DNA from 3 places in the Actinocorallia libanotica genome. Region 2 is predicted to be linked to each of the others. Evidence: riboswitches for the same ligand, from Rfam matches in the RefSeq annotation. Region 2 holds a riboswitch; each other region holds the start of a gene.
What was found. Region 2 has a riboswitch for S-adenosylmethionine ahead of ABD140_RS04345 (aminotransferase class V-fold PLP-dependent enzyme). Riboswitches for the same ligand answer to the same signal wherever they lie in the genome.

Region 1 (4,441 bases), on a different contig from region 2:
GCCGTCACCGGCGACGTCGTCGGTCTTCTTGGCGACTTCCTTGACCAGCTCGGCGCCGATCTTCTCCCACGGGTCCTCGAGCTCGATCTCCTTGGCGATGGACACGCCATCGTTGGTGATCGTGGGGGCGCCCCACTTCTTCTCGAGCACGACGTTGCGGCCCTTGGGACCGAGGGTCACCTTGACGGCGTCGGCCAGCTGGTTCATGCCACGCTCGAGACCGCGCCGGGCCTCCTCGTTGAACGCGATCATCTTGGCAGCCATAGGCTCCAGATCCTCCTTGGATGGAGTGGATACGGAACATGGCGGATCGGGCAGACGCCCGCGACGGACGGCCGCGCCGTTCCCGCGGCCCCATGTGTGCCGCGGCGGCGAGACCTCGTCGTCCCGACCCAGAAAGTTCTGCAGAGTTATCACTCTCACGGGGAGAGTGCTAACCATTGTCTAGCACTCTCCCCCGTCGAGTGCAAGCGGGACCGGTGCTGAGCAGGCAAGAGCCGCCCGCGGCGAAGCACCTGGGGGTTATGGGGGGACTCGTCACACAGTGGGGTAATGAGCTAGGGAAATTACTATCTGTAGTTGACTTTACGCGAAGGGTAGCGAGGTGAAGTTCCTGGGGGCAATGGTTACTTCGTCCGATGAGAAGGGGACGGACAGTGAAGAAGACCCTGGGGCTGGCGCTCTCCGGCGTGATGGCTCTGAGCCTGGCGTCCGCCATTGGCACTCCGGCGCAGGCCTCCGAGACCGCCGCGCGGCAGGAGCAGGCACGGCAGCAGGAGAGGCGACAGACGAAGGCGCACCGCTTCCGGGTCGGCACCAAGGTGCGCGCCTACTCCTGGAACGGCCGGAGCGGCGGCGCCCGCGTCCTCGTCTACCGCACCTCCGACTGGGGGCGCCGCGCGCCGCTCCCCTACGCCCGCGCCTGCCTCCAGCAGAGGTCCGACTGGAGCGGCGGTTTCTACACCATCGGGTGCAAGCGCACCAACCGCTGGGGCAAGGTGAACTTCCGCTTCCACGGCGACCGGTTCTGGGGCCGCGCCGACCGGCTGCGCGGCCAGCGGCTGAGCGGCAAGAGGCACTGGGGCCAGTGGTACCGCGTCTACGTCCCGCCGACCTACCGCACCTTCGCCCACTACAGCCGCCCGTTCCAGCTGTGGGACTGGAACGACTGGCAGGGCCGCTACGGCGACGACTGGCAGGGCCGGGACGACTGGCAGGGCCGGTACGACGATGACGACGACCGGTACGACGACGGTTATGACCGGTACGACCGCGACGGCTACGGGGACGGCTGGCGCCGCACCTCCGCCGGACGGTGACCCGGCGTCCGGCGGATCCCGGACGAGGCGAGGAGACCCGCAGGCCTGCGGGTCTCCTCGAAGCGGCGGGTCACAGGGCGCGGACCAGGTCGGCCTGCGGCCCCCTGTCGCTCTGGCCGATCTCGAACTCCACCCGCTGCCCCTGCTCCAGCGTGCGGTAGCCGTCCATCTGGATGGCCGAATGGTGGACGAAGACGTCCTTCCCCCCGTCGACCGCGATGAAGCCGTAGCCCTTGTCCGCGTTGAACCACTTGACGGTGCCCTGAGCCATGTCACGAACCCTGCCTGGAGCCGCGGCCCCCCTGGACCGCGGAGCGACCGGGGCGTCCACCTCGGAACCCCGATCCCCTTCCGAGATAGTCCGGAAACCAACCCGTGATGGAGATGGCACCGGAAGATACCGGCGTGAAAAGAAACGGGGAATTGTCACGACCGGGTGTGGCCATGGCCTCCGCGTGCGGCAACGGAAAAAGCCCGCCCTTTCGGACGGGCTTTCCCACGGGGCCGTCAGCCTCCGGCGACCGCCGGGATGATCGAGACCTGGACGCCCTCGGGCGTCGCGGTGTCCAGGCCGTCGGCGAAGCGCACGTCCTCGTCGCCAACGTAGACGTTGACGAACCGGCGGAGCTTGCCGGCGTCGTCCAGCACCCGGGCCGCGATGCCGGTGTGGTTCTTCTCCAGGTCCGCGATGACCTCGCGCAGCGTGCCGCCCTCGGCCTTCACCTCGGACTCGCCGCCCGTGTAGGTGCGCAGGATGGTGGGGATGCGAACGGAAACACTCATGCTCAGACCAATCCGGTAGCGCGGAACGCCTCGATGTTGGGCGCGATGTTGGCGGACGGCTTGGCCACCGGGGCCACCGCGTCCAGGGTCTTCAGGCCTTCGCCCGAGTTGATGACGACGGTCTCCAGCGCCGGGTCGAGCCCGCCGCTCTCGACGAGCTTCTTCAGCACGCCGACGGTCACGCCGCCCGCGGTCTCGGCGAAGATCCCCTCGGTGCGGGCGAGCAGCCGGATGCCCTCGACGACCTCGGCGTCGGTGACGTCCTCGACCGCGCCGCCCGTCCGGCGCACCGCGTCCAGCACGTAGGGGCCGTCGGCGGGGTTGCCGATCGCCAGCGACTTGGCGATGGTGTCGGGCTTGACCGGCCGCACCACGTCGTGGCCCGCCTTGAAGGCGGCCGAGACGGGGCTGCACCCCTCGGCCTGGGCGCCGAACACCTTGTAGGGCTTGTCCTCGACCAGTCCGAGCTTGATCAGCTCCTGGAACGCCTTGTCGATCTTGGTCAGCTGGGAGCCGGACGCGATCGGGACGACGATCTGGTCGGGCAGCCGCCAGCCGAGCTGCTCGGCGATCTCGTAGCCCAGGGTCTTGGAGCCCTCGGCGTAGTACGGGCGGACGTTCACGTTCACGAACGCCCAGTCCTCCTGCTCGCCCGCGAGCTCCGAGGCGAGCCGGTTGACGTCGTCGTAGTTGCCGTCGACCGTCACGAACGTGCCGTCGTACACGGCGGTCGTGATGATCTTCTGCTGCTCCAGGTCGGAGGGCACGAACACGGCGCTGCGGATGCCGGCGCGGGCCGCGGCGGCGGCGACGGCGTTGGCGAGGTTGCCGGTGGAGGGGCAGGCCAGCACCTTGAAGCCCAGCTCGCGGGCGGCGGCCAGGGCGACGCCGACCACGCGGTCCTTGAAGGAGTGGGTGGGGTTGCCGCTGTCGTCCTTGACCCACAGGGACTGCAGCCCCAGCGCGGAGGCGAGCTGGTCGGCCTTCACCAGCCGGGTGAAGCCGGGCTCGGTGTTGGGGATCTCCGCGACGTTCGAGGGAACCGGCAGCAGGTCCTTGTAGCGCCAGATGTTGCGCGGCCCCGCCTCGATGGACTCGCGCGTCACGCCGCTGAGGTCGTAGGAGACCTCCAGCGGCCCGAAACACTCCGAGCAGGCGTAGTAGGGGCCGAGTTCGACGGTGTTTCCGCACTCGCGGCAGATCAGCGCGGTGGCGTTACCCAGGTCGGGCATGGGTGCGAGGCCTCTCCCTCATCTTTCCTGCGCCACTTTGGTCACAGGCCGGAGTTGGCACCTCGTCCCGGCCGAAGCCTCGCATGGGCGCGAAGGCGAGCCGGGAGGGTTGCCGGGGCTTCGCAGGGCCGGTCCCTCCACCCCTCTGGATGAGCGCCCGTGAAGAAGACTCACGGGCTGTATGAAGTTGTGTGCCGACTTTATCGCAGGTGTCCGTTTAAGAGCACAGGGGGTCTCACTCCTTGGACGTGCCCTGCTGTTAGCTTGATCACTCTCCGGCCGGTGGGAACGGTCCTCCCCTCGGCGGCCGGGATCCGGCGTGCGAGACTCGGGCCATGCAGGTACTCGTCGCCAGCAACCGCGGTCCGGTGTCCTTCTCCCTGTCCGAAGAGGGCGCGCTGGCCATGCGCCGCGGCGGCGGGGGCCTGGTCTCCGGGCTCGCCTCGGTGGCCGCCGGGACCGACCTGGTCTGGGTGTGCGCCGCGCTGTCGGAGGCCGACCGGCTCGCCGCCCGCCAGGACCCGTCCGGCCGGCTCGACCGGGCCGGGCACGAGACGGGCGCCGTCCGGATGCTGGACATCCCCGAGACGACGTTCCAGCGCGCCTACAACTCGGTGGCCAACTCCACCCTCTGGTTCGTCCACCACCTGCTCTACGACACCCCGAACGAGCCGCACTTCGACAGCACGTTCCGGCGCGACTGGCAGTCGTACGAGGCGTACGACTCGGCGTTCGCCGACGCCCTGGCCCAGGACGCCGAGCGCGGCGCCAAGGTCGCCGTCCAGGACTACCACCTGGCCCTGGTCCCCCGGATGCTGCGCGAGCGCCGCCCCGACCTGCGCATCGCCCACTTCTCGCACACCCCGTGGGCGCCGCCGGAGTACTTCCGCCTGCTGCCCGACGACATCGCCGCCGCCGTGCTGGAGGGCATCCTCGGCGCCGACCACGCCGGCTTCCTGTGCGACCGGTGGGCCGAGTCCTTCCTGGACTGCTGCGAGGCGGTCCTGGGCGCCAAGGTCGACAGGTTCGCCCGCACCGTCCGCCACCAGGGGCGCGTCACCCGCGTCGGCGTGCACTCCCTGGGCGTGGACGGCCTGGAACTGCGCG
Region 2 (4,441 bases):
GGCGTTGTCCAGGCCGCCGAGGCGCTCGGCCCTGCCGACCAGCGCGGCGGCCAGCGCCGCGGCCGACTGGTGCAGGCCCGCCAGATCCACGAGGTCGCCGGCGAACCAGTCCTCCTCGCCGAGGGCCGCGCCGTCGCTGAGCAGCACGAGCATGTCGCCGGGCACCGTCTGCAGCTCCGCGAGGAAGGGCTGGTCGGCGTACCCGCCGAGGTTGCCCAGCAGGATGGAGCCGCCCATCGTCGCCGAAGGGTCGGTGAGCAGGGACTCGGCGAGCACCGTCTGGTCGGGGTTGAGGCGGAAGGCCGTCCGCCCGCCGAACGGCAGCATCCGCACCAGCCACGCCGGGCTGTCCCCCACCGACAGCAGCGCCGTCCTCCCGTCCGGGCGGATCGCCGCGAGCAGGGCCGTGGAGGCTCCCCTGCCCTGGCCGACCACGGCCGCCTCCGCCGCGTCCAGTGCCTCTTCCAGGTCGTACCCGGTGGTGAAGTACTCCTGCAGCGCGGTGACGGCCGCCCGTGCCGCGCGGGCCCCCGACCCGTCCCCGGGCCCCGTCACCCCGTCGCAGACGGCCAGCGCGACCACGTCGTCCACACTGCGGACGGCGGTGAACGCGTCCTCGTTGTCCCACTCGGGGTCGCCTTTGGCCTTCCGCGACCCCACCGCGGTCTCGGCGGCGAGCTGTACCGAGACGCCCTCGTCCCACGGGCGGGTCACCGCCGCCACCACGCCGCCCGGATCGTTGCCCGCCAGCAGCGCGCGCACCACCGCGTCCAAGCCGTGCGGAGCCCGTCCCGCGTGCAGTTCCAGCAGCATCAGGGTGTCCGTGAGATCGCGCGGCGCGCGTCCGACGGCGAGCTTGACGAGCCCGCAGATCACCGACCAGACGTCACGCGCCCGCGCGCCGGGCGTCTCCGGGACGGGCTCCTCCCCCATCCCGTACGGCGGAACGCACAGGATCTGCCAGCCCTGATCCGGCCCCCAGCGCAGCGAGCCCGGCCACAGGAAGCCGGGCCCCGTCCGCATGACGCTCTCCGAGAGCAGCGGCCACAACGAGGCGAGCTCGCCCATCAGCCGCTCCGGGGGCAGCCCCTCCGGATCGCCGAGGGCGGGCAGCGGTTCTTCGGGCCACTCGACGTTCACTTCGGCACGCACCGGCCCACCCCGCTCTCGGAACATCCGTGATCAAGCGCTGCTCATGCCGTCTCATAGTGGTACGGCGGACGGGCGCGGGCAAGGTCGACTTCAGGTCTGTTCTGTGAGCGCTCGCAATGCCGCGATGAGCCGGTCGACGTGTTCGTCCGTGGTGCCGAGGCCGATGCTCGCCCGCACCGCGGTGGCGTCCGGGTCGGTGCAGCCCTCCGCCCTTCCGGTGCCTCCGACGAGGTGGCGGACGAGCGGATGCGCGCAGAATTTCCCGTCACGGACGCCGATGCCGTGCTCGTTCGAGAGGTACTCCGCCACGGAACGCGCAGGATGCCCGGCCACGGTGAAGGAGACGATGCCGACACGCGGGTGGTCGGCCCCCCACAACGACAGTTCGCGCACCTCCGGAAGCTCCGCGAGGCCGGCGCGAAGCCTGCCGAGCAGCCGCTCCTCCTCGGCGACCAGGTCATCCCAGCCGGTGAGCGCCGTGCAGGCGGCGGCCAGGGCGATCGCTCCGAGCACGTTCGGCGTCCCCGCCTCGTGGCGCTGCTCGGCGTCCGAGGCCCATTCGACGCGGCCTCCCGAGCCGACCTTCCGGCTCGCCCCGCCGCCCTTCAGGTACGGGTCCGCGGCCCGCAGCCAGTCCGCACGGCCGGCGAGGACGCCCGCGCCGAACGGGGCGTACAGCTTGTGGCCCGACAGGGCGACGTAGTCGAGGTCGCTCGCGTCCAGCGGACGGTGCGGGGCGAGCTGGGCGGCGTCCACGGCGATCCGCGCGCCGTTGCGGTGCGCCACGTCGGCGAGCTCGTGGACGGGCCACAACTCACCCGTCACGTTCGAAGCCGCCGTGACGACGAGCAGGCGCGGCCCCTGCGGGCAGGCCTTCAACGCCGCGTCGGCCGCCCGCAGCGCCTCGATCGGACTCGCCGGGACGGGCAGCCGCACGGCACCACGCCACGGCAGCTGCGTGGCGTGGTGCTCGGACTCGAACACCACCACGGACGTCGGAGCGGGAAGCGCCCGCGCCAGCAGGTTGAACGAGTCGGTGGTGTTGCGGGTGAAGACGACGGCCTGCGGTCCGCCGAGGAACGCGCGGACGCTCTCCCGCGCCTCCTCGTAGGCCCGTGTCGTGACCTGCGAGGCGTATCCGGCGCCCCGGTGCACGCTGCTGTAGTACGGAAGCGCCCGTGTGACGGCCTCCTGCACGCTCTCCAGACACGGCGCCGAAGCGGCGTAGTCGAAGTTCGCGTACGGCAGGAGACCCGTCGGCACGGGCACCGGGCTGTCAGCGCCGACGACCTTCGGAATGCAGGTGAGAACGGACATGACCCAGCCTCCAGGGTTCCGGGGACCCCGGACCGTGTCAGGTGGGATCCGCGCTTGCCGGACACCCTTCGCGCCCGGCCGGGTCGTCACCCGGACCACCCCGCCGCGGAAGGAGGGTTGGCGGCCAGCAAGCCGGGGCTTGACGCTGGCACTCATGACCTGGGGGCGAATATAGCAAGTCTCAGCGGAGACCGGTGAACAGATCGTCCTCTTTTTCCGGGCCTTCTCCGCGGACCCGGATGAACGACTCCGCGCCGAAGACCAGCGGCTTCGCCTCCTCGGGAAGCATCAGCAGGAAGATGCTGTCGGTCTGGCTGGCGTGCGCCTGCAGCGCCTTGACCTTGGTGTCCGCGTACTCCGCGACGTCGACCGTCGTGGTGATGACCTCGTCGGAGACGCCGAAGTCCAGCGGCTCCGTCATGCCCATCTCCTCGGCCAGGCCGCTGGACTCGAGGTAGTCGAACATCGCCTGGAAACCCGACTGGGGGACGGCCGTGTAGTAGAGCTTGTCCGGGATACCGGTCCTCTCGGTGGCCGCGACCGCGATCCGGTGCGCCTGGATGTGGTCGGGGTGCCCGTAGCCGCCGTTCTCGTCATAGGTGACGACCACCTGCGGCCGGTACTTCTCCATCAGTTCCGCGAGCCTGCCCACGGCCGTGTCGAAATCGACGTTGGCGAAGGAGTCCGCGGCCTTGTTCGCCTCCCAGCCCTCCATTCCGGAATCGGCGTAGCCCAGCAGTTCCACATGCTCGATGCCGAGCAGCTCCGCGGACTTCTCCAGCTCCCCGAGCCGCAGGGCGCGGACCTCCGCGGGGTCGTGGCCCGGCTCTCCCGGCTTCACCCCGCCCGGGGCGTCGCCCTGCTCGCCGTTGGTGCAGGTCACCAGCACCGTGCGGATCCCGGCGGCGGCGGCCTTGGCGAGCACCCCGCCGGTACTGATCACTTCGTCGTCCGGGTGGGCGTGTACGGCCATCAACGTCAGCATGGGCTTCAGCGTACGTCGATCGGCTTCCAACCCGTCACCTTCTTCTGCCACACCTCGGTGCCCTTGTACCTGGCCGCGACGGTGCCGTCCTTCTTCGCGGTGAACAGACGCGAGTAGCGGCCCTTCGCGTTGGTCTTGACGACCGCTATCCGGACGCCTTTCTTCTTCCCCTTGGGCTTGAACCAGATCTCGATCGCCTGCCGCTTCAGAGGCGCGAACTCGCCCTTCTTCCCCAGTGCCGTCAACCGGCCCTGGACCTTGATCTTCGCGCCCTTGCGGACGGTGCCGGGCGTGGCCGCCACGTTCAGCCTGGCGGCGCGGCGGACCGTCAACGCGTTCTTGAACGCCCTGGACTGGAACTTGTAGTAGGCGTCCTTGGAGGTCCCGTCCGTGGCGGCGACCTCCAGCGTGTAGCGGCCGCCCCAGTCGCCCTTGTCGAGCTCGGCCGTTCCCCGCCAGACGCCGTCCCCCGCGGTCCCCGAGACCCGCTTCAGATCGCTGACCAGGGCGAACCCGCCGCCTCCCACCCGTTCGAGGGTGACATCGACATCGGTGATCCGCGTGCCGGTGACGGCGACCTTCACCTGCACCTTCGTCTTCTTGCCGGGCACGATGACGGGGTTCCCGTACGCCTTCCCGGCACGGACGGTCAGCGGTCCCGCCGCGTGGGCGGGCGCCGGAACGGACAGAGCGGTGGCGAGCACCGCCAGGACGAGGGGGGCGACGGTACGCATGCCGGGGAGTCTAAACGCTGATTTCTCCGCCCTTCCCCACCTCTCTGATCCACATCTGCAGCAGCAGCATCAGCTCCAGCCTGACCTCGGGGTCCTCGAAGTCGAAGCCGAGGACCTCCTGCAGCTGCCCCAGCCGGTACCGGACGGTCTGCGGATGCACGCACAGCCCGGCGGCGGCGCCGGTGGCGTTGAAGCCGTTCTTCAGGCACTCCAGCAGGGTGACGGCCAGCCGCAGCCCCTGCTTCTCCCCCGC
Region 3 (4,441 bases), on a different contig from region 2:
GCGGCTGGAGAGGCTCCGGGAGGGAATGGCCGCGGTGGCGATCACGCTGGCGTCCTGCCATGGCCCGCTGGCCTGGTTCCTGGGCCAGTGCGCCACCGCCCTGAGCCCCGTTCTGCAGTGGCGATCCCTGCCCGCCGACACCGGCCACGCCTTCAAGACCACCATGCCCACTCCGGAGCAGTTCACCGACGCGGAACGCGCTTTCGTCCTCCTGCACACCCTGCTGACCGGCCCCCGCTGGAACTGACCCTCGAATCGGTACATGAGGAGGCCGTTCGCGGCGGCGACGAAGGCCACTCCCACCGCGTGGCAAAACGGCCTCCACGCAAAGGCGTCAGAGCCGTTCGGCACTTCAGGACTCCCCGGTCAAGGTGGACGCCCACCGGTTCTTCACCTTCTATCCCGACGCCACCACCCTGCGCCAGGCCCGCCGGTCCACCGCCAAACCGCCGTGCTGACGCATCCTGCACCGCGTCACCTTCATCAGCCGGGTGCTGCCGCCCGTCCCGCCCCCGGAGCGTGATCGGTGTCGTCGGCCAGTTCGAAGGAACGGTGACGGTGCCACGCGCCATCCTCGAAGACGACCAGGTCGACGGACGTGATGGCGGCTGAGAACGGCAGGCGGCTTGAAAGGTCCTTGTCGACCTGTTCGAAGATGTGCTCGGGTTGGCGGATCGCCACGGTCAGGTGCGGGGGCGTGTCCGGGTACTTACCGCCATAGGGCGGGCGGTCGGGCCAGCGCGTGACGACGTCCTGAGTCATACGGCTGAACGGATCGGCGGGCTCCGGCAGCAGGCACAACAGCGAGGGCCGGCGTGCGGTGCGGCGGAACTCGGCGGTGAAACCCCGGTGACCGGCGAACACGCGCGCCAGTTCACTCACCACCGCGGTGTCGATCCGCTCGGCGTCGAGGAAGGGGAAGAGCACGGTGACGTGGGCGTGGGCGCCGGTGGAAGCCGAGCGGTCGTATCGGCTCCGCCAGCGTTCCACGACGGGTTCGGCCTCGGGGACGGCCACGACCAATGCGGTCGTCCCTGCCTGATAAGGGGTTGGCTCATCTGCCATGCCGGTGGACTCTACGCCGGATCCGAGGTCGTGTACGAGAACGAACACGGTGTCGGCAGCCGCTTCGCCCCGATCCCGGCGATGGCGACGTGTTCTTCTCCTCTTCTTCTCCTCGCGTTCGGTGAGGACCTGGAAGAGGAGCTCGGCGCTGTGCCGCAGCTCTTCATCGCCGGTCCGTCCTCGTTCGCTTCCCATCTGCTGGTCTTCGACGGCATCCCTCACCGGGAGACGTCGCGGGCGTTGTAGCCGATCAGGTGGGAGGCCTGGCGGAGTGCGGCGGGAGTGAGGTCTTCGGCTCTCCACGGCTCGATGTTCCACGCGATGATCCGATGCGGGCGTATGCGCAGGGTCTCCTTGGAGAAGGCGTCCAGGAGCGGCGGATCGAGGACGAGGATCTCGACCGTGCCGCGCAGTTCGATGCCGCGTCCGGTCTGCCCGATCGGGTTGGGGGTCGGGGCCTGGTCGTCGACGACGAGGGAGACGCGCGGATCGGCCTTGATGTTGCGGAACTTCTGGCCGGTGGTGAGATCCGGCCCGCCGATGTCGATGGTCGCGGTCTGGGCGTTCAGCCAGAAGGCCACCGGTTGGACGTGAGGAGCGCCATCGGGTCCGATCGTGGCGAGGCGTCCCAGCGGATGCTCGGTCAAGTAGGCGATCTCGGCTTCGGTGAAGATCATGTCAGGAGAATGCTTCTTCAACCGCACTTGAAGTCAAGACGGGAGGACGCGTGGTGGCTTCGCGTCGGGCACTGCCTTGGATGCGGGCCGAAGATGAGCCAGGCGATCCACAGGATGAGCCTTACCGGCTCGGCCGCGAACCTCATCGTCGAGCGATTTGCGGGGGCGGCGTTCCTGGCGTCGGCACCTTGTCCGCTCCGGGCAGGTTGCCGGACCGCCATAGGGCCAGGTCCCTCGGATCCTCTGGATGATCAACGAAGGTCGGCACGGGGTTCAGCGGCAGTGGGCGGCGGCGCTGTCGCCGTGCTGGTCCCGGGAGGAGCGGAGGCGGGCGGCGATGCCGTCGGTCAGCAGGTCGAGGGAGAACTCGAACAGCGTGTCGGGTGAGTCGGCCTCCATCTCGCCGAGTCTGGCGAGGTGGGGCAGGTTCTCCTGGTCGTGGAGCCAGGGGGGCGGTGTGTCGTTGAGGTCTGCGGGGTTCAGGTACGCCGGTGGCCGGTCGTGGAAGGAGTCCTGGAGTTCGACGAATCCGGCGACCAGGCGGAAGGTCTCCATGCAGGCTCGGTAGGCGTCCTGCAGGTCGAGCCCGATCTGGAGGAAGAGACCGAGGAGGGCGTCGACGTTGCGCAGCATGACGGGATGGCGGGCGCCGGTGATGTTCTCGCGGAGCGCCAGGGTGGTCATGCCGGGGTGGCGCCGGTAGTGGGCGCGCAGGTCCCGGCAGAACGCCCGCAGGTCTTCGTGCCACTGTGCGGAGTCCAGCGCGGCCGGCGTCCATCGGGACTCGAAGATCTCGGCGGCCACGGTGATGAGGTCGCGGCGGTCGGCCACGTAGTTGTACAGCGCCCGCGGCGACACCCCGAGCTCGGCGGCCAGTGACCGCATCGTGAGGTTCTCCGGCCCGTGGCGTCCCAGGAAGTCCAGTGCTGCCTCGCCCACCGAGGCGCGCGTCAGGGTGGGACGTCCCTTGCGGTGCGTCGGCCGGCGCCGGGGTTCGCTGCTCATCTCCCGCGGATACTACCCCGCACTCCTTGAACTTCACACATGTTGACTTTTAGCGCGCACACGGCCAGGGTGACTAAGGCAAGCCTTACCTCACCCCCCTTGGAGGGCGCTGTGGGCCGTCTGGCCATGGACCTGTCCCCGCTACGGGACAGCCGAGACTTCCGGCTGCTGTATCTCGGATTCGTCGGCGCGCTGGTCGGCACGCTGGTCACCACCGTCGCGGTGGCCGTGCAGACCTATGACCTGACCGGATCACCTCTGCACACGGGGCTGGTGAGCCTGGCCAGAGCGATCCCGCTCGTGGCCGGCACGCTGATCGGCGGGGTGCTGGCCGACCGGATGGACCGGCGCAGGCTGCTCATCGCCACCCGCCTGCCGCTGGTGGTCGCGGTCGCGGTGCTGGCGGTCAACGCGCTGCTGCCCGACCCGCACCTGTGGCCGATCTACCTCGCGACCGCGCTGACCGGGCTGCTGGCCGGGCTCGGCGGCCCGGCCATGCTCGCGGCGATCCCCGCCCTGGTCGGCACCGAGCGCCTGGCCGCCGTCGGAGCGCTCACCGCCGCCTCCGTCCAACTCGCCGCGCTGCTGGGTCCCGCCCTCGGCGGCCTCCTGGTCGCCGGGCCCGGCCTGGCCGTCTGCTACGCCCTGGACGCCGCCGGGATCCTGGCGTTCTCCCTCACCCTGTTCTTCCTCCCCGCCCTGCCACCCCGGATCCGCGCCGACGACGGCCCGCGATCCGCGGCCGCGCTGCGGCGGGCGTTCGCCTCCCTCGCCGACGGCGTGCGTTTCGTACGCGGCCGGCGCCTCGTCCTCGGCCTGCTGCTCATCGACGCCGCCGCCATGGTCTTCACCATGCCCCAGGCCCTCTACCCGGCCCTGGCCGAGCAGGACTTCGGCGGCGGCCCCGTCATCGTCGGCCTCCTGTACGCCGCCCCCGCCCTCGGCGCGCTCATCGGCGCCGCCACCAGCGGCTGGACCGCACGCGCCGGAGGCCACGCCCTCATCGCCGCCGTCCTGCTGTGGGGCCTGTCCCTCACCGGCTTCGGCCTCACCACCCACCTGCCCCTGGCCCTCGCCCTGCTCGCCCTCGCCGGCCTCGGCGACCTCGTCTCCGAAACCCTGCGCTCCGCCCTCCTCCAGCACGGCACCCCCGACCACCTGCGCGGCCGCGTCAGCAGCCTGTGGCTCACCCAGGCCACCGTCTCGCCCGCCCTCGGCAACGCCGCCCTCGGCCTGTTCGCCGAACTCACCACCGTGCGCACGGCCATCACCATCGGCGGACTCGTCTGCGTCCTGGCCACCCTCGCCATCGCCGCCGCCCTCCCCGCACTCCGCCACGCCACCCTCGCCACGCCCACCCCCGGAGAACAGTCCTCAATCCCATGATCTGCCGCGCACCCCAACGGCCTGCCGGACTCCTCGGCCCGCTTGGATTCGCAACCGTTCCTGACAGAAACCCCGCTTCTGCCTAGATAACGCAGCCCACGCTGAGCAGGCGGTCCGCAGGCCGCGGGCACGCTCGTCTGAAGTCCGGCATTCTGGTTTTCATGACGGAGCTGGGGAAGGTCGGACCGGCCGGAGAGTACGCGGCCAGGCTTGCGGTGCTCATCGACGCTGACAACGCACGGCCCTCCATCGCCGAAGGGCTGCTGGCGGAGATCGCCAAGTACGGCACCGCTCATGTGAAGCGCGCC

Region 1: linked by a shared signal. The riboswitch ahead of thrC (threonine synthase) and the one ahead of ABD140_RS04345 (aminotransferase class V-fold PLP-dependent enzyme) in region 2 are both predicted to bind S-adenosylmethionine.
Region 3: linked by a shared signal. The riboswitch ahead of ABD140_RS21540 (PPOX class F420-dependent oxidoreductase) and the one ahead of ABD140_RS04345 (aminotransferase class V-fold PLP-dependent enzyme) in region 2 are both predicted to bind S-adenosylmethionine.

The regions. Positions count from the first base shown of each region.
Region 1 covers NZ_BAAAHH010000048.1:7,614-12,054, forward strand. Annotated here, with positions in the region: gene groL (chaperonin GroEL) at 1-264, opposite strand, end outside; gene ABD140_RS35110 (hypothetical protein) at 657-1,319, shown strand; gene ABD140_RS35115 (cold-shock protein) at 1,390-1,590, opposite strand; gene ABD140_RS35120 (MoaD/ThiS family protein) at 1,827-2,102, opposite strand; gene thrC (threonine synthase) at 2,105-3,334, opposite strand; SAM riboswitch class I at 3,350-3,490, opposite strand; gene ABD140_RS35130 (alpha,alpha-trehalose-phosphate synthase (UDP-forming)) at 3,670-4,441, shown strand, end outside.
Region 2 covers NZ_BAAAHH010000002.1:275,462-279,902, forward strand. Annotated here, with positions in the region: gene ABD140_RS04340 (hypothetical protein) at 1-1,152, opposite strand, end outside; gene ABD140_RS04345 (aminotransferase class V-fold PLP-dependent enzyme) at 1,243-2,469, opposite strand; SAM riboswitch class IV at 2,515-2,629, opposite strand; gene ABD140_RS04350 (PIG-L family deacetylase) at 2,651-3,454, opposite strand; gene ABD140_RS04355 (hypothetical protein) at 3,460-4,188, opposite strand; gene ABD140_RS04360 (PucR family transcriptional regulator) at 4,199-4,441, opposite strand, start outside.
Region 3 covers NZ_BAAAHH010000018.1:55,771-60,211, forward strand. Annotated here, with positions in the region: gene ABD140_RS21530 (hypothetical protein) at 1-247, shown strand, start outside; gene ABD140_RS21535 (2'-5' RNA ligase family protein) at 484-1,287, opposite strand; gene ABD140_RS21540 (PPOX class F420-dependent oxidoreductase) at 1,284-1,742, opposite strand; SAM riboswitch class I at 1,882-1,996, opposite strand; gene ABD140_RS21545 (TetR/AcrR family transcriptional regulator) at 2,016-2,747, opposite strand; gene ABD140_RS21550 (MFS transporter) at 2,859-4,133, shown strand; gene ABD140_RS21555 (NYN domain-containing protein) at 4,295-4,441, shown strand, end outside.